DNA from 3 places in the Rhizobium sp. HT1-10 genome. Region 2 is predicted to be linked to each of the others. Evidence: predicted binding sites of a transcription regulator. Region 2 holds the regulator's gene; each other region holds the start of a gene.

Region 1 (7,679 bases), on a different contig from region 2:
TCTCCAGTGTCTCCCGAGCAGCATCAATTGGGATTTTGCCAACGTAAGCTTCGTCGCACGCCTTGACCGCCATTTCGTAGGTCATGCCTTTTTCGGCGTCCGGCCACTCATCCAGAAAATCCATCGCATCTTCTAGATCGTTTATCTCACGGGTAATATTGCCTCTTTTCAAGTAAAGAGGCTTGTCAAACATCCTGCTAAGCATGAAGATCTCCCTGTGTGCAGTGTCGACGGTGCTATGGTGCCATGGCCTTTGCGATCCTGCAACGGGTCCGTGGGTACTTTTAACTGTGAGTGTCAGTCGGTTTGCTCGTGGCTTATAAGCCGTAATATCGATAAGGTGGTTAACGACCCAGAGAATGGCCATCGGTAAGAGTTCGGCGCATCTCGCGTCCGGACACCACATAGTCGTTTAGATGGCGTCCATGGCAAAACCACTGCGTGCGCTTTGTACGCCTGTTTTCAAATCCCCATTCGCCCCATTCTACGCATCCAGCGTACTCGCAGTAATACTCATACATTGATGGGGCTACGTTGCTCATCGGATCGCTCATTTTGATGCCCTTTTGCTCGCGACCAAGCGGTCCCACCGCAGAAACTCATGAGCCAGAGCCTGACGCCGAGCCCCTCGTTCCGCTAGTTCATTCGCCTTGCGCTCGGCCTATGTTGGACGCTTCGGCTTTTCTGGAGGCGGCATGGTCACTACCTCTTTTGGCTTCCTGCCTGGCGCTGGCTTCTTCTTTGCCGGTTGGAAGCGCACTCAACATTATCCGGCGAAAAGCCGAGGCTCGGATCGATGGGCTCCAGCCGGCGACGACTGGCCCAGATTGGCGTGCGGTCCCACATGTCCCGAACAAAGCGATCTTTCGACGAACGCCAGTGCTCGACTACAAAGTCGCCCGTGGCAATCATCCGTTCATATTGCTGAGTGAGAAACTTTGTCGGAAGGAACCCGACGCGAGCTAACCACCTTTATTGGCATGAACTGGATAACCCAGCGAGGTCAGTTTCATGCCAAGTCCACATGTCTCCATAGCTTGGAAGGATCCCAATGTATAAATTAGGCCGCGTTATCGACCATGTTCATTTGCGGGTTTCCGATTTAGAGGCGAGCCGCAATTTTTATAGGGCAATATGTAAAGCGCTCGGCTTGGAAGAAGCCTTTCAGGATGCGACCGACCACTTTGTCATCGATGAAATCTATGTCGATGCTGCAGATGACTACGTCTCTCGGATCCACCTCGCTTTTCAAGCGCGCTCGCAAGAAGATGTTGACACCTTCCACCGCCTCGCGCTCGAAGCCGGAGGCCAGTCGAACGGCGCCCCTGGTCTGAGGCCGTATCACGACAGTTACTATGCAGCTTTCGTACTTGATCCAGATGGCAATAACATCGAGGCCGTATGTGACGCTCCAACCGCGCGCAACGTCGATTCAGTAATCGTGGAGAGAACGTAAGGTGGGGATCATCGTATCGTCCACACGGGCGGGCTTGGCCTGTCACCGAAACATCCTCCCAGACCCAAACTTCACCGGCCAGGTTCGAATGAGAGACCAAGGGCAGGTGGTTCAATCCTACATCGCTTCAACTACCCGCGGTTACCGACTATTTTCCCCGCCGCGGTTGCTAGACACTTAACCACGGGCGTCTGGCGGAGTAACCGTCGGTATAGGACAGACTGCATGGCAGCCGCCAGGAGTTGATCACGATCGCGCATGCCTCGGTTGTAAAGGCTGGCGACGGATGCTGTCAGGCTTCCGATCGCGCCCAGGTCTTTAACGATACCTTTTGCTCGAGCAATCTCCTTGACGACGCCAGCACTCAGACGCGCATCTCCCTGCGAAATCGGTCCAGACGTCATTTGTCCTCGAGAAATGGCCTGCCCCACGAATGGGGCAGGCCACAGCTTAGTTAGAAGTCCATGCCGGCGCCAGCGGGTAGAGCCGGGGCGGCTTCCTTCTTCGGCTTCTCGGCGATCATCGCTTCGGTCGTCACCAGGAGGCCGGCGACCGAGGCCGCATCCTGCAGTGCGGTGCGAACCACTTTCGCTGGATCGATGACGCCCTGGGCATAAAGATCGCCGTATTCGCCGGTCTGGGCATTCCAGCCAAACGACAGATCGGTCTTTTCCCGGAGCTTGCCGACGATGATCGAACCTTCGGCCCCGGCATTCTCTGCGATCTGACGCACAGGCGCCTCGATCGCTCGGCGGACGATGTCGATCCCAACCCGCTGATCGTCGTTGGCTGTCGGCAGACCGTCCAAGGCCTTCACCGCGCGAAGCAGCGCCACGCCACCGCCAGGCAGGATACCTTCTTCGACGGCTGCGCGGGTCGCATGCAGGGCGTCATCGACGCGGTCCTTCTTTTCCTTAACCTCGACTTCGGTGGAGCCGCCGACACGAATGACGGCGACACCGCCAGCGAGTTTGGCGAGACGCTCCTGCAGCTTCTCTCGATCGTAGTCGGACGTCGTCTCCTCGATCTGCGCGCGAATCTGGGCCACGCGGCCATCAATTTCGCCCTTGGAACCGACGCCATCGATGATGGTGGTGTTTTCCTTTTCGATCGCCACCTTCTTGGCACGCCCGAGCATGTTGAGCGTGACGTTCTCCAGCTTGATGCCGACATCTTCGGAGATGACAGTCCCGCCGGTCAGGATGGCGATGTCTTCGAGCATGGCCTTGCGTCGATCGCCGAAGCCCGGAGCCTTGACGGCAGCGATCTTCAGGCCGCCACGAAGCTTGTTGACCACGAGCGTCGCCAGCGCTTCGCCTTCGACGTCTTCTGCGATGATCAGCAGCGGCTTGCCGGATTTCACAACGGCTTCCAAGACTGGAAGCATGGCCTGCAGGTTGGAGAGCTTCTTCTCGTGGATGAGGATGTAAGGTTCCTCGAGCTCGACCCGCATCTTGTCTTGGTTGGTCACGAAGTATGGGCTGAGATAGCCACGGTCGAACTGCATGCCTTCGACGACTTCCAGCTCGGTCTCAGCGGTCTTGGCTTCCTCGACGGTGATCACTCCTTCGTTGCCGACCTTTTCCATCGCTTCGGCCAGATACTTGCCGATCTCCTCGTCGCCATTGGCAGAGATGGTTCCGACCTGGGCGATCTCCGAATTGCTCGTAATTTTGCGGGCGTTGGCCTTCAACTCCTTGACCACGGCATCCACGGCGATATCGATGCCGCGCTTCAGGTCCATCGGGTTCATGCCCGACGCAACTGCCTTGGCGCCTTCCTTCACGATTGCCTGGGCGAGGACAGTTGCCGTCGTGGTGCCGTCGCCGGCCAGGTCATTCGTTTTCGACGCCACTTCGCGCAGCATCTGCGCGCCCATGTTCTCGAACTTGTCTTCCAGTTCGATTTCCTTGGCGACCGAAACGCCATCCTTGGTGATGCGCGGCGCGCCGAACGACTTGTCGATGACGACGTTGCGGCCCTTCGGACCAAGCGTTACTTTTACCGCATTGGCGAGGACGTCGACGCCACGCAGCATGCGTTCGCGGGCATCGGTGTTGAATTTGACTTCTTTCGCAGCCATTTGTTCACTCCTTCAATAGGCAGCTTTTTGACTGATGGGCGGCAGTGCGTGATTACGCAGCCTGCTTCTGCTCGGCCTGGGCTTCGATAATGCCCAGGACGTCGCTTTCCTTCATGATCAGCAGGTCTTCGCCGTTGATCTTGATCTCGGTGCCTGACCATTTGCCGAACAGGATGCGATCGCCGGCCTTGACGTCGAGCGCCTGGATTTGGCCGGCCTCGTTGCGAGCGCCAGTGCCGACGGCGATGACCTCGCCCTCCTGCGGCTTTTCCTTGGCGGTATGGGGAATAATGATGCCGCCCTTGGTCTTTTCCTGGGATTCGACCCGGCGGACGAGAATGCGATCGTGAAGTGGTCGGAACGACATGTTTTCCTCCATTGGACAAAAAAGATGACGCAAAATCCCCTGCCGGACTGGATGACCAGTCCGGGCGGGTGCAAACCTCAATCGAGCGTTCGCGGGCAAAATTTATTTTTGAGATTTTTCGATTTCAAGAGGGCTACTGAGAAAATTAGCACTCAGTAGTGGCGGCTGCTAACATTCTGTAAAGGAACAGAAAACCGATATTCTACGGTCGAAACGTGTTGATGGCGGCAAAGTTTTGCATCACCATCATCGTGTCACGAAACGGAGACGAAGTATGCAATTCTCATCGGATCTCGAACGCCAGCTCAATGGCTATGGTCTCACCACCGCGCATATCCTCTACCGCATTCCGGACTTTGAATCCGTGCTGCAAACGTATGTCTGGCAGGATTACGATCTCGCCCCGGACTTCCCTGAAATGCAAAAATTCCTGGATTTCTGGCAAACAAGCCTCGACGGGCCGCTGCACTCGGTTCGCTACAGCCACCAGCGCTTGATCGGGCCCAACGAATGGCGCCGTGTCGATGGCGAATTCAAACTGCACTGAGGCTTGAAACTGGCTTATTCACTTCCTAGCTCACCCGGCGATCGGGGCTTCACGAGCCCGATCGCTTTCCACGTCTGTATGGAGTGAGACCACATGGAAGAGAACATCAACATCATCAAGAGCGCCAGCATCCCGGAAAGGGAAGAGATCATCGTTGATTTCGCCCGATGGCTCGAGACCACCTCACAGGAGGCTCTCGTCTATGGTGAGGGGCGTTTCGCTGTGATTTCTGCCAATATGGCGGAAGCGATCCGTGTCAATGCCGATGAACTTGCTCGCGACAAGCCCGAGATGACGGAGCGGGTCTTGCAGCAAGCATCCGCGATGATATCGCAATTCAAGGCAGCCTATCCGCATCGGGTGATCAGCCGGTCTGTCCATTGAACAGGGGCGCTTTGCGGATGACCGACCGCGGCCGTACGTGCTCTACGAACATTTCGGTACAAGGCACGCTCAGGCGCCGACACTTAACCCTGACAGTGCGTCATTGATGTTTCGAGAAACCCAAATATAACGGCAAAGCATCTTTCGAGCGATGATGCGTGCGTTCAGTCGAGAAACGCGCTAACGATTTTTTGGAAGATGAAACATGCCGAAACGAAAAACGCCTGCGGTTGTCAGCACTGGCATTACTGGGTTGAACCAGATTCTTCGGGGCGGCCTTCCGGCGTCCAATCTCTATATGTTGCAGGGCGCGCCCGGGTCCGGCAAGACGACTGCAGCGCTGCAATTCCTTCGCGCCGGGGTGGAGGCAGGTGAAAGCTGCATCTACGTGACGCTCTCGCAGACCGCGGCAGAGCTCGAAGCGATCGCCATTTCACATGGCTGGACGCTGGATGGCATCCGGGTAGAGGAACTCTCTACCTCCGGCTCGGTCAGCGAGGCTGACGACCAGAGCATATTCCTGACCGCTGACCTACGGCTCGACGAGACGCGAAAGGCGATCGAGGCGGCCATCGAAGAACATAAGCCGCGGCGGCTGGTTTACGATTCACTCCTGGAAATCCGCTTGATCACCGGTGACTCCCCGAGGTTTCGTCGAGAATTGATCGGTTTCAAGTCGTTCCTGGCCAAGCGCAATGTCGTCGCCCTTCTTCTCGATACCCAGACGCCCGGGTATGACCGTAGCGGTGAGGAGGTAGAGGGGCTGGCCCATGGGGTGATCCGCCTCGATAAGGCGCTGGAGGAATATGGCGGTGTACGTCGGCGTGTCGAGATTTCCAAGATGCGCGGTGTTCCGGTCGCTGACGGGTATCACGACATGGCGATCCGCGAAGGCGAGGGGGTGGTTGTGTTTCCACGGATCACGCCAAGCACCGCGTCGGAAACCACTAAACCCCAACTGATTAAGTCCGGTGTCGCCGCACTCGATGACATGTTCGGTGGTGGCCAGGAGGCCGGAACCACGACGCTCGTCATCGGCCAGTCGGGCACCGGCAAATCGACCATGTCGTCGCTTTACGCGACCGCAGCTCTAGAACGGGGTGAGACGGTAGCGCTCTTCCTGTTTGAAGAGCGACTTGAAACATTCTTTCGTCGTTCCGAAGGTTTGGGCATGCAGCTCCGGCAATTTCACAAGGATGGCAAACTCATCCTGCGGGATTTCAATCCGAACGAAATCTCCCCCGGCGAATTTGGCCAGATCGTCCAGGACGCCGTTACGCGAAACGAGGCCCGCGTTGTCGTGATCGACAGCCTGACCGGCTACCTAAACTCGCTGCCGCATCGGGAAAAGGCGGTTCGCGATATTCAATCGCTGCTGAAATTCCTCGCTCGTTCCGGCGTGCTGACGATGTTGATCGTAGCCCAACATGGCCTGCTCGGCCAAAATGTCGGCATTGACGTCGATGTCAGCTTTCTCGGCGATACCGTGCTTTTGCTGAGAATCATGGAGCATGAAGGCCGTCTGCGCCGCAACATCACGGTTGTTAAAAAGCGCCACGGGCCGCATGACCTCAACGTTCAGGAACTGCTAATCGAAAGCGGTAGCGTCACCGTCGTCTCCTACAATCCTCTTCCTGACCGGAAATGAATGAGGCACCCGGCGAAAATGAGCTGGATTGGGTGCTCATCCTGGCCCCATTCCGTAGGGACGCCGACTATATTGCGGCCTCCCTACGAGAGCAGAATGTGGCTGTGCGGCACAGCGAAGGTGGCGAGGGCCTGTCCAATAATTTGTCGCTTTCGCCCGGCGTCATCATTATCACTCACGAAGCGTTGACCCCGCCGGTTGTCGCTATCATTGGCGACCATCTCGCATCGCAACCGGCTTGGTCGGAAGTCCCGGTCCTCGTCCTACTTGAGAAGACAGCGCCGATAGCGCGGATCCGTAGCCAGCTTGAAGGGTCCTGGCCGAGCGCTCGCCTGCTGTTTCACAGCCGGCCAATCGCGCGATTGGAGCTGGTCAACAGTATCCAGACAAACCTTCTCGTGCGGTTGCGCCAGAAACAGGTGCGTGATGCCATCGCGCGAGAGGTCGAGTTACGGTTGGAGCTCAATCATCGCATCAAGAATATTCTCGCGAGCGTGACCTCGATTTTCCAGATGACTCGGCGCGGCGCTTCGACCGTCGAAGAGCTCGCAGCAGACTTCACAGGCCGCCTTCATGCGTTGTCCGACGTCCATACCGCAGTCTTCGAGGCAGGCGGAGATGAAGTTTCCCTGTCCTCTGTCATCGCCGTGACCGTTGCGCCATATAACGGGGAGGGGTTGAGCCGGATCAACGTCAACGGCCCCGATGTCATCGTCAATCGGACTTCTGCGACGACAATCGCTCTCTGCCTTCACGAGTTGACGACCAACGCCATCAAATATGGTGCGCTGTCCCAACGCGACGGGAGTGTCGATGTCACATGGTCAGTCTCGGAGGAAGCATCGCCGGTCTTTTCGATAAACTGGGTTGAGACGGGCGGACCGGAAGTCGTTGAACCGACACGGAAGGGGTATGGCACGAAATATGTCGGCTCGGCCCTTGCATCGTTGTTGGGGACACCGCCCGCCATCACGTTCGATCGGGATGGGCTTCGATGCCGTGCCGCTGGTCCCCTGGCACGGCTTCAAGTTGGCGATTGAAAGCGGCGGATAAGGTGACAGAGCAATCCGTATCAATAAGCTGCTGAAAAACAATCTGAAACGATGGATCTATATCGCCCTACGATCGTTAACGACGTTCTGGTCTTTTATATAATTTAAGTGAACCACGATGGAGCTTGGGGATGCGCTACAA
Region 2 (7,679 bases):
GAAAACGGGCGCGATCTTCCCGACTCTCGATGCCGTCGGGCTGTCATGCGAATTCCTTAGCCGGGCATCAATCCGAAAGGCAAAGCCATGGAGCGGCGGGCTGCGACCAAATCCACATTCTGGCGCACCCGCCGCTATTGTTGATTCAATCAACAATCTATATGGTTGATTCAGTCAACCGTATAGGGATGTGTTATGGCAAGCGACGCTGACGAACAGGACATAGACGCCCTTCGTGCTTTCAACCGCATCTACACCAAACGGATCGGCCTGCTGAACGCCCATCTCGACAGGAGCCCGTTTACGCTGAGCGAGGCGCGCGTTCTCTACGAGCTGGCGTATCGAGCCGACCCCACCGCAGCTGAAATAGGCCGAGCCCTCGATCTTGACCGCGCTCAGGTCAGTCGGACCCTGAAGCGTTTTGCCAGCCGCGGATTGCTGGACACGCGAGCACAGGAAGGCGATGCTCGAAACGTCCTTCTGTCTCTGACGGAGGCCGGCCGCACGGCATTTGCGGCCCTTGAAGGCAACACGCGCGACGCGGTCGGCGGATTGCTCCATGGCCTGCCGCCGTCGGACCGCCGTAGTCTCCTGTGGGCGGCCCAGACAATGACGCGGATTTTCGAGGCAGACCCGACGAAAGCCCTGACGTTGCGCGATCCGCGACCGGGCGATCTGGGCTGGATCGTTCATCGCCAGACAGTGCTGTATGCGCATGAATATGGCTGGAACAGCGACTATGAGGCGTTGGCCGCGAAGATCCTGGCTGATTTCCATCAGTTCTTCGATGCCGCAAAGGAGGGGGCCTGGATTGCCGAGCTTGACGGCAGGATCGTCGGTTCGATTTTTCTGGTGCGGAGCGATCAGCCTGATGTCGCCAAGCTGCGGCTGCTCTATGTCGAACCCGAGGCGCGCGGAACAGGGGTGGCGAGGATGCTCGTCGATGCCTGCATCGAACGGGCGCGTGCCTGCGGTTATGCGCGATTGGATCTATGGACGAATTCCGTACTGACCGCCGCGCGGCGGCTCTACCAACGCGCCGGGTTCAAGCTTGTCAACGAGGCCCCGCATCACGCCTTTGGCCACGATCTCGTCGGCCAGACCTGGTCGCTCGATTTATGAATGAAGGCCGCTCAGCCTGCGAGGGTGAGGCGGTACTGAAGTGCTTGCACCGCCTTGTCCATTCACCAACGCCTGATTTCAGCAGGCGAGGTCTGCCACCACGGAATCGAGGATCAGCATGCCGGCCGGCGTGCAGCGCAGCCGCGAATTGCCGATGCGCTCGATGAAGCCGTGCTCGAGCAGGAATTCCTCGCGCTTCGGGTCCGGCTCGCGGCCGGAGTAATGCTGCCAGCGAACGAGATCGATGCCTTCCTTCAGCCTCAGCCCCATCAGCAGCAATTCGTCGGCCTGCTCGTCATAGCCGAGCATTTCCTGGTCGAGAATGCCGTGGCCGTCGCGCTCGACCATGTCGAGCCAGCTCTCCGGCTTGCGCTCGGTGGCCGTTGCCAGCTTGTTGTGGCCCTGGCTGAGCCGACCATGGGCGCCGGGCCCGATGCCGGCATAGTCGCCATATCGCCAATAGGTGAGGTTGTGACGGCTTTCGGCGCCGGGGCGTGCATGATTGGAGACCTCGTAGGCCGGCATCCCCTCGCGCTCGGTGATCTCCTGGGTCGCCTCGTAGAGCAGGGCCGACTGGTCCCCGTCTGGAACGACCAGCTTGCCTGCCTTGTGCAGGCCGAAGAAGGGCGTGCCTTCCTCGATCGTCAGCTGGTAGAGCGAAAGGTGATCGACGGCATAGGACATCGCCTGCTTCAATTCGCGTTCCCAGTCTTCGACCGTCTGGTCAGGGCGGGCATAGATGAGGTCGAAGGACATGCGCGGAAAGATGTCGCGTGCGAGCCCGATCGCCTTCAGGGCGTTCTCGGTGTTGTGCAGGCGGCCGAGAAACTTGAGATCGCGATCGTTCAAGGCCTGAACGCCGAGCGAAACCCTGTTGACGCCGGCCGAACGATAGCCGCGAAAGCGCTCCGCCTCGACACTGGAGGGGTTGGCCTCAAGCGTGATCTCGATGCCATCGGGGACGTGCCAATGTTGAGCGATGCCGTCGAGGATGGCACCGACAGTCTCCGGCGTCATCAGCGATGGCGTGCCGCCGCCGAGAAAGATGCTGGTCACCGTCTTCGGGCCGCTCAGCTGGCGCATCGACGCCATTTCCCTGAGGAAGGCGGCGGTAAAGCGGGGCTGGTCGACAGGCTGGTGGCGGACGTGGCTGTTGAAGTCGCAATAGGGACATTTGGCGGCACAGAACGGCCAATGCACGTAGACGCCGAAACCGGGTTCGCCGGTATCGGGCAGAAGGGGGGCGTCGCGCAACAGCGCGCTATGCGAATCGACAATGTTCACCGGACTATCCTACGCCTGCAATCCGGTTTCGACAAAGCGCTTGAATGCCCGCGCCCGGTGCGAGAGCGCTTCCGGTTCGCCCGGCTTCCAGCCATGCTTTTCCTGCGCGGTCATCTCGCCAAATGTGACGTCATGGCCGGTCGGCTGGAAGATCGGATCGTAGCCGAAGCCGGCGCTGCCGCGCGGCGGCCAGGCAATGGTGCCTTCGACTTCGCCGCGGAACAGCTCGGTGTGGCCATCCGGCCAGGCGAGGCAGAGGACGCTCACAAAGTGCGCGCCGCGCTTGTCCGCCGTCGTCGCCCCGACTTTCTGTAGCGCGGTCTCGACCTTCTGCATCGCCATGGCGAAATCGCGCGTGCCGTCGGCGGTTTCCGCCCAGTTGGCGGTGTAGACGCCGGGATCGCCACCGAGCGCATCGACGACGAGGCCGCTGTCGTCGGACAGCGCCGGCAGGCCGGAAGCCTTGGCGGAGGCCAGCGCCTTGATGATCGCATTTTCCTCGAAGGTCGTGCCGGTTTCATCGGGCTCGACGAAATTGAGTTCGGCGGCCGATTTGGCGACAAATCCCATCGGGCCGATCAGGTCTGCGATTTCGGCGATCTTGCCGGCATTGTGGCTGGCAACGACGATGGTCTTAGTTTCGAGCTTGCGCATGGGTATTCCTGTCAGATGGCCCAGAGGCCGGGTTCGGCGCATTCCAGACTGTTGCCCGCCGGATCGCGGAAGTAAATCGAGCGCGCGCCGTTCGGCCAGAGAAAATCGGCCTCGATCGAAACGCCGGCAGCGCGGAGGCTCTGCACCATGGCATCCAGATTTTCGGCGGCGACGCGGAAGCAGGCATGCCCGCTTCCGACCGTCCCGTGCGACGGCACCGGAAGCGCTTCCGCCGGAGCAGGTTTTACAGTCTCTTCCCGGTTGAAGACCAGCAACACGCCGGGCCCGCAGCGGAAGAAGATGTGCCGGTCGCTCTGGCGGGTGATTTTTACCAGTCCGAGCGTCGTTCCGTAGAATGCCTCCGCCTCGTCGAGATCGTCGACATAGAGCGCGGTTTCCAGGATGCCTTCAATCGTGGCGGACATGGCTTCCTCCGTCGATCAGCCGATCGCCTGCTTCTGCATCGCAACGAGTTCTTGGCAGCCATTCTTGGCAAGGCCGAGCAGCGTCAGGAATTCCTCTTCCGAAAACGGCTTGCCTTCGGCCGTGCCCTGGATTTCGACGATGCCGCCCGTGCCGGTCATGACGAAATTGGCGTCGGTTTCCGCCGACGAATCCTCGAGATAGTCGAGATCGATGACCGGCTGGCTGGCGAAGATGCCGCAGGAAATGGCGGCGACATGGTCTTTCAGGACGCGGTCGAGCTTGATCATGCTGCGGCCTTCCATCCACTTCAGGCAGTCGTGCAGCGCGATCCAGGCACCGGTGATCGACGCCGTCCGGGTGCCGCCGTCTGCCTGGATGACGTCGCAGTCGAGGCTGATCTGGCGCTCGCCGAGCGCCTGCAGATCGACCACGGCGCGCAGCGAGCGGCCGATCAAACGCTGGATTTCCTGGGTGCGGCCACTTTGCTTGCCGCTTGCGGCCTCGCGCTTCATGCGTTCGCCGGTGGCGCGCGGCAGCATGCCGTATTCGGCGGTGACCCAACCCTTGCCGCTGTTGCGCAGCCATGTCGGTGTTTTTTCTTCAAGGCTGGCGGTGACCAGCACATGGGTATCGCCGAACTTGACCAGGCACGAGCCTTCGGCGTGCTTGGAGAAATTGCGCTCGAACGAGACCTTGCGCATCTGGTCGGTTTTTCTGCCTGAAGGCCGCATGTTATACTCCTGATGGTGTTGACCCGCTTCTACGATTGACTGCCCACTTTTGCAAAGAAAAAGCAGGCTGGCACCCTTGGCCAGGCTCTGCGGCATTTTCCTTTGTCATTGCCGCACGAGCAGCTATAACTTCATGAGGATCAACGGATTGGGCATGACGGCGATATGGGAGTTTTGACATCGTCGATTTCAGAGGCAATTTCCGCACTCGACGAACGCTCGAAGGAAGTTTTCCGCCGCATCGTTGAGAGCTACCTGGAATATGGCGAGCCGCTAGGGTCGCGCAGCCTCTCGAAATTGCTGCCGATGTCACTATCGCCGGCCTCGATCCGCAACGTGATGAGCGATCTCGAAGAGCTCGGCCTGATCTACTCACCGCATATAAGCGCCGGCAGGCTTCCGACCCAGATCGGCCTGCGCTTTTTCGTCGATGGCTTCATGCAGGTCGGCGACCTCTCGGCCGAGGACCGCGCCACCATCGATCGTCAGATCCGCGGCAGCAATCGCGATCAGCCGATGCAGTCGGTGATGTCGGGTGCAAGCCAGATGCTGTCAGGCATCTCGCGTGGAGCGGGCATTGTTATCACCACCAAGAGCGACCCGGTGCTGAAACATGTCGAGTTTATCCGCCTGGAACCGACCAAGGCACTGGCCGTGCTCGTCGGCGAGCATGACCAGATCGAGAACCGCATCATCGAACTTCCGGCCGGAGTGACGTCGTCGCAGCTGACGGAGGCCGCCAATTTTCTGAACGCCCATATGACCGGGCAGACACTACCCGCCCTGCGCACGCAGTTGCAGACCTCGAAGAACGATGTCCGCCACGAACTGGATGTTCTCTCTCGCGATCTGGTCGAGCGCGGCATCGCGGTCTGGTCGGGCGACGATGACGAAAGCAAGCCCGGGCAACTGATTGTGCGCGGAAGGGCCAACCTGCTCGAGGGCCTTGCAGACGCTGGCGATCTCGACCGGTTGCGCATGCTGTTCGACGATCTGGAAAAGAAAGACAGCCTGATCGAGTTGCTCAATCTCGCCGAAACCGGGCCCGGGGTAAGGATCTTCATCGGCTCGGAAAACAAGCTGTTTTCTCTGTCGGGCTCGTCCCTCATCGTGGCACCCTATCGGGACAGCGATGAGAAGATCGTCGGCGCTGTCGGCGTGATCGGTCCGACGCGGCTGAACTATGCCAAGATCGTGCCGATGGTCGACTACACCGCGCAGCTGATTTCCCGCCTGTCGCGCAACGGGTTATAGCGCCGTCGCGCTCAATCGCGGCGATTGTCGGCAAATCGCCGGTTCTTCATCCGTAAGCCTTGATTTTTCGCGGTCAAACCTCGATATCGGGCACATCCTAGAGACCATCCAATTCGGAGACTGTCATGATCGTCGATACGACCAATGATACACACGACGCCACGCCCAACGAGAACATCGAAGAGTTCGCGCCGGATGTGGATGACGCTGCGGAAGCAGCGCCGTCGGAGCCGGATCCCATCGAAGTATTGAAGGGCGAAAACGCCGAACTGCGCGATCGCTATCTGCGGCTGGCCGCTGAAATGGACAACCTGCGTCGCCGCACCGAGCGCGAAGTCAAGGACGCCAAGTCCTACTCCGTGGCCGGCTTTGCCCGTGACATGCTGGCTGTTTCCGACAATCTTCGCCGCGCCATCGATGCCATCCCGGCCGACGTCCGCGCCGGGGCCGATGCCGGACTGTCGACATTGATCGAAGGTGTGGAGATGACCGAACGCTCCATGCTGTCGACGCTTGAGCGCCACGGCGTGCGCAAGCTCGAGCCGGTCGGCCAGAAGTTCGACCCTAACTTCCATCAGGCCATGTTCGAGATCCCCAACACGGAAGTGCCGAACAACACGGTGGTCCAGGTTGTGCAGGACGGCTACAGCATCGGCGAGCGCATCCTGCGCCCAGCCATGGTTGGTGTTGCCAAGGGCGGCCCGAAGATCGTCGAGACCGAGAACGGCGCCAACAGCCCGTTCGACGAAAAAGACGCCTGATTTTTGGTGGGCGAGCTCAGAAGAAGCTCGTCCAAGTTAACGTCTCAACTCGTCTGGAGTGGCCGCTCTTTTGGCGGTCGCTCGTTGCAGCATCTATCCTCCCTCGTCCTCGTCCTCGCCCTCGTGGCGGGGATCCAGCGCACCGCGTCTGCGGCGCAAAAGACCCTCCCGATAAAGACGCCTTCGTTTTGACAAGTCGCTCACGGCGTAGACGCGCCGTGGCTGGATTGCTGTGACGAGCATAGCAAGGTGGGAGAGTGAAAGGAGCGAGTCAATCGCTATCACGGCGTCGGCGGCGCATATCTCCGCAGTGTCACACCGGAAAGCCGTAGCCACTGGAGCTACGGCGGCAAGAGATCAGGCGGCGTTCGAAGCCTGCTCTTCGTTGAGAAATGCATAGATCGCCGAGGCCGATTCCGTTGCCCTCAGCTTGGCCACCAGATCCTGGTCGCGCAGCACGCGAGCGATGCGCGACAGCGCCTTCAAGTGGTCGGCGCCGGCGCCCTCGGGTGCCAGAAGCAGGAAGACCAGATCGACGGGCTGATCGTCCAGCGCCTCGAAATCGACCGATGCGTCCAGTCGAGCGAATACGCCGATGATCGTCTTGACACTTGGCAGCTTGCCGTGAGGAATGGCGATGCCATTGCCGACGCCCGTCGAACCCAGCCGCTCGCGCTGCAGGATGACGTCGAAAATATCCCGCTCTGGCAGCCCCGTCAGCTTGGAAGCTTTCGCCGCCATTTCCTGAAGAAGCTGTTTCTTGGAGTTTGCCTTCAGGGCAGGGATAATCGCGTCTTGCTGAAGCAGATCTGCCAAAGCCATTCTTTTTTCCTCGTGTGCCGGGATGCTCCCGGAAGAGCGGCGGGTAACCCGCCGCTCACCGTGCTGTCTCAGCCCTTGATGCTAGCTGCGTCTATCCAGCCGATATTGCCGTCATGACGACGATAGACGATGTTCAGTTCCTTGCCGGCGCTGCGAAACATCAGCACCGGTTCGTCGGTCATGTCGAGCGCCATAACAGCGTTCGCCACCGACATCGTCTTCAATTGCTTCGAACTCTCGGCGATAATCGCCGGTGCAAAATCGTCGGCGACCTCATGGTCCTCATCCGGCATGCCGTCCATCACGGTGTAGGCCACTTCACCAAAGGCATCGTCGGCAGGATTGGTCGCATGATGGTCCTTCAGCCGCCGCTTGTAGCGACGCAGGCGCTTCTCGATGCGCTGCTGAGCAGCATCGAAGGCCACTTGCGGATCCATCGCCTCACCGGCGGCGTGCAGGATGACGCCGCTGTCGAGGTGAAGCTTGCAGTCCGCAGCGAACCGCGAACTCGACTTCTGCACCGTAACCTGCCCCGAATAGCCTCCGTCGAAGTATTTGGTGACTGCCATATCGATCTGCTCTTCGATCCGCTGCCGAAAGGATTCGCCGATTTCCATATGTTTAC
Region 3 (7,679 bases), on a different contig from region 2:
CCAGAGCAGCTGATACCAGTAGAAGAACGGAAACCCGAACAGGACCGGGTCACGGAAATTGTAAAACGGCACCCAGAGGAGCCCGATATAGGGAATGACAAGCAGCCAGAGGGCTGCCTTTCCAGAACGCTTGTCCATGCTGGGTACTGCCTTTCAGACGTTTCCTGACGCGGCGAATCCGCTTGACGATTATCAAGGCATAAACGCTAAGCTTGGCTGCGCAAGTATTTTGCCTTGAAAACCACACAATTCGATTGTGCAGCGCGGCATCAGCTATTGAGGATGCGATCCAGCGCGCCCAGCGGCATCACGCCTGCAAGCAGCGCCCTCGCCTCGGCTTCGTCGTTGCGCATCTGGGCGATCAGCGGCTCAAGTCCGTCGAACTTCAGTTCAGGCCTGAGGTAGGCGAAGAACGATACGGAGCAGAGCTGGCCATAGAGGTCGCCGCTGAAATCGAAGACATAGGTCTCGAGCAACGGAGCGCCGTTTTCGGTAACTGTCGGGCGACGGCCATAGCTGGCGACGCCATCGTGCATGACGCCGTCGGCCGTGCGAAATCGCACGGCATAGATGCCGGAGCGCAATTCGGTCTCCGCCGGCAGCCGCATGTTGGCGGTCGGATAACCCAGCGTCCGGCCCAGTTTCTCGCCGCCGATGACCTCGGATTCGGCCAGATAGCGATAGCCGAGCAGGCCGGCTGCCTCCGCCATCTCGCCGTCCACCAGCAGCGCCCGAATGCGGCTCGAGGACACCACCTCGGCATTCTCGTCGCGGAAGGCGTCGATCAGCGTCACGCCAAAACCGTTGCGGCTGCCGGCGTTCATCAGGAAGGCCGGACCGCCCTCGCGCCCGTGGCCGAAATGGAAATCGAAGCCGGTGACGACCTCGGAGGCACCGAGCCAGTCGATCAGGATGGAATGGACGAAATCATCGGCCGAGCGCTGCGAGAACTCGCGGTCGAACGGATATTCGATGACGGCGTCGAAGCCGAGCGCCTCGCAGATGCGCGCCTTCAAGGGCGCAGGCGTCAGGCGGAACACCGGCTGGTCGGGGCGGAAGACGGTCCGGGGGTGCGGCTCGAAGGTCAGCACCAGCGCCGGCACGCCGCGCGCCCTGGCGATCTCCAGTGCCCGCTCCAGCACCGACTGGTGGCCGCGATGGACACCGTCGAAATTGCCGATGGCGATGACGCCGCCCTTCAGGTGCGGAGGCAGCGGCTCGCGGGTCTCGTTGCGGTGGAAAACGGTCATGGGGTCACTGTTCCGACTGCATCAGGCAAGTGCCGGCATCCACCATTTCGGTGCCGCCTGTTCTCTGTCCAGGAAAGCGTGCAGGATCGCCTCATCCGCTTCGCCGTTGATCGTGTATTCCGCAGCATGGATGCCTTGGCTGATATAGAGAAGATCGAGCCCGTAGCCGAGCGCGCCGCGCACATCCGTCGGCATGCCGTCGCCGATGGCAACGACGCGCGACAGGTCGAAATCGCCCCTGACAGCTCGGGCGGCGGCAAGGCTTGCCTCGTAGATCGGCCGATGCGGCTTGCCGGCGACGCGGGTCTGGCCGCCCATCTGGTTGTAATAGGCCGCCATGGCGCCGGCGCAGGGGATCATCCGGTGGCCGCGCTCGACGATCAAATCTGGATTGGCGCAGATCATCGGCACGTTGCGCGCCTGGAAGGCCTTCAGCATGTCCGTATAGTCTTCCGGCGTCTCGGTCTCGTCGTCGAAGAAGCCGGTGCAGACCACCGAGTCCGCCTCGTCGGCGGAAACCCGGTCGACGCCGATGCCTTCGATCAGCGCCAGGTCGCGGTCGGGACCGAGCAGGAACACCTTCTTCGGACCCTCGGCAATCAGGGTGCGGGTGACGTCGCCCGAGGTAACGATGCGGTCATAGGCGCCGTCGGAAACGCCGATCGTGCGCAGCTGCGGCACGACCTGCGACGAGATGCGCGGGGAATTGGTGATCAGCACCACCGTCTGGCCGCGACTGCGGGCGGATTCCAGCGCCGCAGATGCATCGGCATTGGCAACGACGCCGTTGTGCAATACGCCCCAGACGTCGCACAAGACGACATCATAGTCATTGGTGAGATCGCGGAGGCTGTCGATACGCTTGGCCATGCTCTGAATTCTTCCGATGATACGCGTTGCGGTTCACATCGCAAACCGGCTCGGAGATTACAAGTCTGAAAAACCGCTGGCCGGGCTCTCGGGGATCGGCCGGCACGGTCGCCGACACAGCAAAAACGGCGCTAGAAGCCGCGCGCCGCATCGATCGCCGGTTCACAATTCCAGCACAAAAAATCGCTAGGGTCATTCTTGACTCCCCCGGACACCGTCCTTACATGCAGGTTGTTAGCACTCGCCGAGGCTGAGTGCCAACATCACCCATACGGATCCCCCGTGATCCGTGAATGTCATTCGATCGAGGGATTAGACAATGGCAACCACCAATTTCCGTCCGCTGCACGACCGCGTCGTTGTACGCCGCGTCGAATCTGAAGCCAAGACAAAGGGCGGCATCATCATTCCTGACACCGCCAAGGAAAAGCCGCAGGAAGGCGAAATCGTCGCTGTCGGCACCGGCGTTCGTGACGACAAGGGCACGATCATTCCTTTGGACGTCAAGGCTGGCGACCGCATCCTGTTCGGCAAGTGGTCGGGCACTGAAGTCAAGCTCGACGGCGAAGACCTTCTGATCATGAAGGAAGCCGACATCATGGGGATCATCGGCTAATCCAGCCGGTCGTCTTCGTCACCAATTCCATAAAACCAATTGGGCACCAGCCCGGGAGTTTTTAACATGGCAGCTAAAGAAATTAAGTTCGGCCGTACTGCGCGCGAAAAGATGCTGCGCGGCGTCGATATCCTCGCTGACGCAGTGAAGGTCACGCTCGGTCCTAAGGGCCGCAACGTCATCATCGACAAGTCCTTCGGCGCTCCGCGCATCACCAAGGACGGCGTTTCTGTCGCCAAGGAAATCGAACTCGAAGACAAGTTCGAAAACATGGGCGCCCAGATGGTCCGCGAAGTTGCTTCGAAGACCAACGACATCGCCGGCGACGGCACCACGACGGCAACCGTTCTCGCCCAGGCTATCGTTCGCGAAGGCGGCAAGGCTGTTGCTGCCGGCATGAACCCGATGGACCTGAAGCGCGGCATCGATCTTGCTGTTGCCGAAGTCGTCAAGGACATCGTCTCCAAGGCCAAGAAGATCAACACTTCGGAAGAAGTTGCCCAGGTCGGCACGATCTCTGCCAATGGCGAGAAGGAAATCGGCCAGTACATCGCTGAAGCGATGCAGAAGGTCGGCAATGAAGGCGTCATCACGGTTGAAGAAGCCAAGACCGCCGAAACCGAACTCGAAGTCGTCGAAGGCATGCAGTTCGACCGCGGCTACCTCAGCCCCTACTTCGTAACCAACCCTGAAAAGATGGTTGCCGAACTGGAAGACGCTTACATTCTCCTGCACGAGAAGAAGCTCTCCAACCTGCAGGCCATGCTGCCGGTTCTCGAAGCCGTCGTTCAGACCGGCAAGCCGCTCCTCATCATCTCTGAAGACGTCGAAGGCGAAGCTCTTGCAACGCTCGTCGTCAACAAGCTGCGTGGCGGCCTGAAGATTGCTGCCGTCAAGGCTCCTGGCTTCGGCGATCGCCGCAAGGCCATGCTGGAAGACATCGCAATCCTGACGGGCGGCACTGTCATCTCCGAAGACATCGGCATCAAGCTCGAGTCGGTTACGCTCGAAATGCTCGGCCGCGCCAAGAAGGTATCGATCACCAAGGAAAACACGACGATCGTCGACGGTTCGGGCCAGAAGTCCGACATCGAAGGCCGCGTCGCGCAGATCAAGGCTCAGATCGAAGAGACGACTTCTGACTACGACCGCGAAAAGCTGCAGGAACGTCTTGCCAAGCTCGCTGGCGGCGTTGCCGTTATCCGCGTCGGCGGTGCAACGGAAGTTGAAGTCAAGGAAAAGAAGGACCGTATCGACGACGCGCTGAACGCAACGCGCGCTGCCGTACAGGAAGGCATCGTCCCCGGCGGCGGTACCGCACTTCTGCGCGCTTCTGTCGTCCTCAACATCAAGGGCGCCAACGACGACCAGACGGCCGGCATCAACATCATCCGCAAGTCCCTGCAGTCGCTGGTTCGCCAGATCGCAGAAAACGCTGGTGACGAAGGCTCGATCATCGTCGGCAAGATCCTCGAAAGCAACACCGACAACTACGGCTACAATGCCCAGACCGGCGAATATGGCGACATGATCGCCATGGGTATCGTCGATCCGGTCAAGGTTGTCCGTACGGCTCTGCAGAACGCAGCCTCGGTTGCCTCGCTCCTGATCACCACCGAAGCCATGATTGCCGAAGCTCCTAAGAAGGAATCGGCTGGCGGCATGGGCGGCGGAATGGGCGGCGGCATGGGCGGCATGGGCGGCATGGACATGATGTGATCCCATCGGATCATCGCTGAGACGGAAAGGGCGGCCTTCGGGTCGCCCTTTTTTGTTGAGATGCCAGCGGCCCGCAATTTGAGCAGCATCGCACTCTATCAGAAATTGAATTTTTACGAGGTACTCCGGATATTCACATGTACTGGAGTCGCCAGTTCAGATTTGACGCCGCCGCCACGGGCTGGTATTGAACACCCCGTTTGCGGTACGCTCCGCCATAGCGATAGCGTATCGATTGAAAGTGGCAAAGGATCGGAACATTAAGTCTCACTGGTGCGATTGAATAGTTCACAGCGGATTTCTTTTCACCCCATATGGACGCCGTCGCTTATCTGAATGTGTTTTCAAGCACTCCGCTAGAATAGCAAAAATTCGATTTTGGCATTTTTAGAGAGAGCTAGCTCCAATACAGTAAATATATTCGTTAAAGCGAATATAAACAATATTTCATTTAAATTGTATTGCTGTTTTTCATAAATCTTCTATAAAATTTTTGCGTGTGGTTACAGGGGATGGAAATGCACCCGGTCGTCGGAGGATAACCTTCGGCAACGAGGATGCGTGAAAAGCCCGCGACCACTAAAGTGTGGACGACACGACCATCGCTTGTCAGCGTTGAGACGGCTGCTGGTGGCAAAAGTTGCCGAGATGATGTTTGATGGCTCCGGCACGACAACAGGTCTGAACGGCAAATTGCAATCTGATGGTGTAAGTGGTTACCAGTTAATCGGACGGGAGTGAGGAACGTTTGTTTAAGATTGCCAAAGCCAATCTTGCTGCACCTTTCATATCGGGATCGCTCGAGATGGAAAGTGGCGACCAGGAACTCCTTGCTCAATTCTGCGTTTCCGAGGGGTGGATCGGGGACCTCGCCAACGGCGTCATCAAGATGGGCCACTTGAGCTCGATCCTGCATGGCCTGTCATCGACGGAATGCGGCCTGCTGAAACTGATGCGCTGCTACGACACTCATGATCACGCGCGCATCCTCCAATTGTTCGAGCAAGCAGCGACAGCATCCTCGTCCTTTTGCTTTTCCACGACCGTGCTCACCCAAGGCTACCAGCGCCAGCCAATCTTCTGCGTTGGCGAATCGATCGGCACGGAGGAGCAGCATTCCGGCAGCATGGTCGGCGTCTTTCTGTTCCCACGCTTCAAGCTCGGCGAATCCGACAGGCTCGTCAGCCGCCAGTAAGTCTTTCGAATCCATAGCTACCGGCGAGAGTGCACCGGTAGCCGCGCGACAGCAGCATCAATCACGCTTGGGGATATTCAGGCCCTTCTGACTGGCTGGGCGGGTGGTGGCGCGGGCGACCCAATCCATCACCCGTGGGAAACTTTCGAGCTCGAGCACGTCCTTGCCACCATAGAAGACGTCGACGCCCCTCACCCAGGGGAAACTCGCGATGTCGGCGATGGAGTAGAGATCGCCCATCAGCCACTGGCGGTCCTTCAGCCGATCTTCGAGGACACCCAATAGCCGCTTGCTTTCATCGCGATAGCGTTCGACTGGATAACTGTTGTTGGCCACCTTGTCGGCTGCGAACTTGAAGAAGTGGCCGAACTGACCGAACATCGGGCCGATGCCGCCCATCTGGAAAAACACCCACTGCAGCACTTCGTATCGCCCCGCTGCGTCCGTCGGCATAAGCTTGCCCGTCTTCTCTGCGAGATAGACGAGGATGGCGCCCGATTCGAACAGGCCAATGGGTTTGCCATCCGGTCCGTTCGGATCGATCATCGCCGGGATGCGCCCGTTGGGGTTCAGCGACAGAAATTCCGGCGTTTTCTGATCGTTTGTGCCGAAGGAAACGAGATGTGGCTCGTAGGGGAGTCCCAGTTCCTCAAGCGCGATCGACACCTTGACGCCGTTCGGCGTCGGCAGCGAATAGAGCTGGATGATATCGGAATTGCTGGCGGGCCAGCGCTGGGTGATTGGAAACGAGGAGAGATCGGCCATCGGATTGCCCTATCGGTAAAAGTGAAATGACAGGCGAGATGATAGTGCTTTGTCTCGAAAAGCAAAAGGCAGATGATCTGCAGGTTGTTCATCTTTAGTAAACGATATGTCTTTTACCGTTCATCTATTCAGCCAGCGAAAAATGGCCAATATCGCTCCCAGGAATTGCCGCGTTCGGCAATGGAATTTGGAGCCACCGATGTCCAACACCAATCATATTGTTATTCTCGTCGCCCGCATCCTGCTGGCTTTCATGTTCATCTTTGCCGGCTTCGGCAAGCTTGCCGACCCGACTGGAACCTCGGGCATGATCGCCGGCGCCGGCATGCCTGCAGCCACGCTTCTGACCTACCTTGCGGGCCTGTTTGAACTCGTCACCGGCGTCTGCGTGCTGGTGGGCTTCCAGACACGCATCGTTGGCTGGGCGCTGGCCGCCTTCTGCATCTTTACCGCCCTGGTGTTCCATCTTCCCACCGTCAGCGTCCCGGGCTTTCCGGATGCAGCACTCGGCTGGATCAACGCGCTGAACCAGATCATGGTGATGAAGAACTTCACGCTGGCCGGCGCATATATCATGCTCGCTACCTTCGGCCCCGGCCTCTACTCCCTCGACGCCCGCCGCGGCTCCTACGCCGTCGCCGCCTAAGGACGAAACATTCTTCTGACCAAACAGCCCGCCGTTCGCACGGCGGGCTGTTTGCATTGTCAGTCGACTTAAACGGAAAGGGCGCCGCTCACCGCGGCAATGATTTCGGCCACCTGAGGATCGTCCGCGTGGCCATCCTTTCGGGCCCGGACCAGGCAGGCCTCGGAACGCAGGATGATGCCGTCAGACAAGACCTTCAGATGATTGGCCCGGAGGGTCGATCCGGTCGACGTGATATCGACGATGATATCGGCCGAACCGGAGGCAGGCGCACCCTCTGTAGCGCCCAGGCTCTCGACGATCCGATAGAGCTGGATGCCGTGCTGGCTGGAGAAGAACTGCTGGGTCAGGCGCCCGTATTTCGTGGCAATGGTCAGGCGACGGCCGCGACGGCTGCGGAAATCGGCAGCAACATCGCCGAGGTCGGCCATGGTGTCTACATCGAGCCAGATCTCCGGCACGGCAACGACGACATCCGCCTTGCCGAAGCCGAGCCGGGCGCAGAACTCGACGCGACGGTCAGCTTCCGCCAGCCCTTCGCGGATGAGGTCCTCGCCGGTGACGCCGAAATCGACGCTGCCATTGCCGATCTCGCGCGAGATTTCCGAGGCGGAGAGG

Evidence for each region. The regulator HrcA, encoded in region 2, represses chaperone genes, less so after heat shock. The targets are predictions, from matches to a motif close to GTTAGCACTCNCNNNNNGNGAGTGCTAAC.
Region 1: a site for HrcA is predicted at 4,051-4,079, ahead of groES (co-chaperone GroES). Genes of this name have one in related genera too.
Region 3: a site for HrcA is predicted at 2,354-2,382, ahead of groES (co-chaperone GroES). Genes of this name have one in related genera too.

What each region holds. Positions count from the first base shown of each region.
Region 1 is NZ_JBCEBQ010000017.1:3,216-10,894, reverse strand. Features, by position in the region: gene VH564_RS24575 (DUF982 domain-containing protein) at 1-205, opposite strand, end outside; gene VH564_RS24570 (VOC family protein) at 1,052-1,456, shown strand; gene groL (chaperonin GroEL) at 1,911-3,539, opposite strand; gene groES (co-chaperone GroES) at 3,592-3,906, opposite strand; gene VH564_RS24555 (usg protein) at 4,181-4,453, shown strand; gene VH564_RS24550 (hypothetical protein) at 4,547-4,837, shown strand; gene VH564_RS24545 (ATPase domain-containing protein) at 5,043-6,485, shown strand; gene VH564_RS24540 (sensor histidine kinase) at 6,482-7,525, shown strand; gene VH564_RS24535 (response regulator) at 7,669-7,679, shown strand, end outside.
Region 2 is NZ_JBCEBQ010000004.1:447,334-455,012, forward strand. Features, by position in the region: gene VH564_RS13695 (bifunctional helix-turn-helix transcriptional regulator/GNAT family N-acetyltransferase) at 196-1,122, shown strand; gene hemW (radical SAM family heme chaperone HemW) at 1,201-2,400, opposite strand; gene rdgB (RdgB/HAM1 family non-canonical purine NTP pyrophosphatase) at 2,416-3,060, opposite strand; gene VH564_RS13710 (VOC family protein) at 3,072-3,485, opposite strand; gene rph (ribonuclease PH) at 3,501-4,217, opposite strand; gene hrcA (heat-inducible transcriptional repressor HrcA) at 4,383-5,471, shown strand; gene grpE (nucleotide exchange factor GrpE) at 5,597-6,232, shown strand; gene ptsN (PTS IIA-like nitrogen regulatory protein PtsN) at 6,590-7,054, opposite strand; gene hpf (ribosome hibernation-promoting factor, HPF/YfiA family) at 7,123-7,679, opposite strand, start outside.
Region 3 is NZ_JBCEBQ010000001.1:250,549-258,227, reverse strand. Features, by position in the region: gene VH564_RS01260 (DUF3311 domain-containing protein) at 1-138, opposite strand, end outside; gene VH564_RS01255 (bifunctional riboflavin kinase/FAD synthetase) at 270-1,250, opposite strand; gene VH564_RS01250 (TIGR01459 family HAD-type hydrolase) at 1,272-2,120, opposite strand; gene groES (co-chaperone GroES) at 2,440-2,736, shown strand; gene groL (chaperonin GroEL) at 2,803-4,455, shown strand; gene VH564_RS01235 (hypothetical protein) at 5,204-5,650, shown strand; gene VH564_RS01230 (glutathione binding-like protein) at 5,708-6,415, opposite strand; gene VH564_RS01225 (DoxX family protein) at 6,615-7,061, shown strand; gene hisG (ATP phosphoribosyltransferase) at 7,130-7,679, opposite strand, start outside.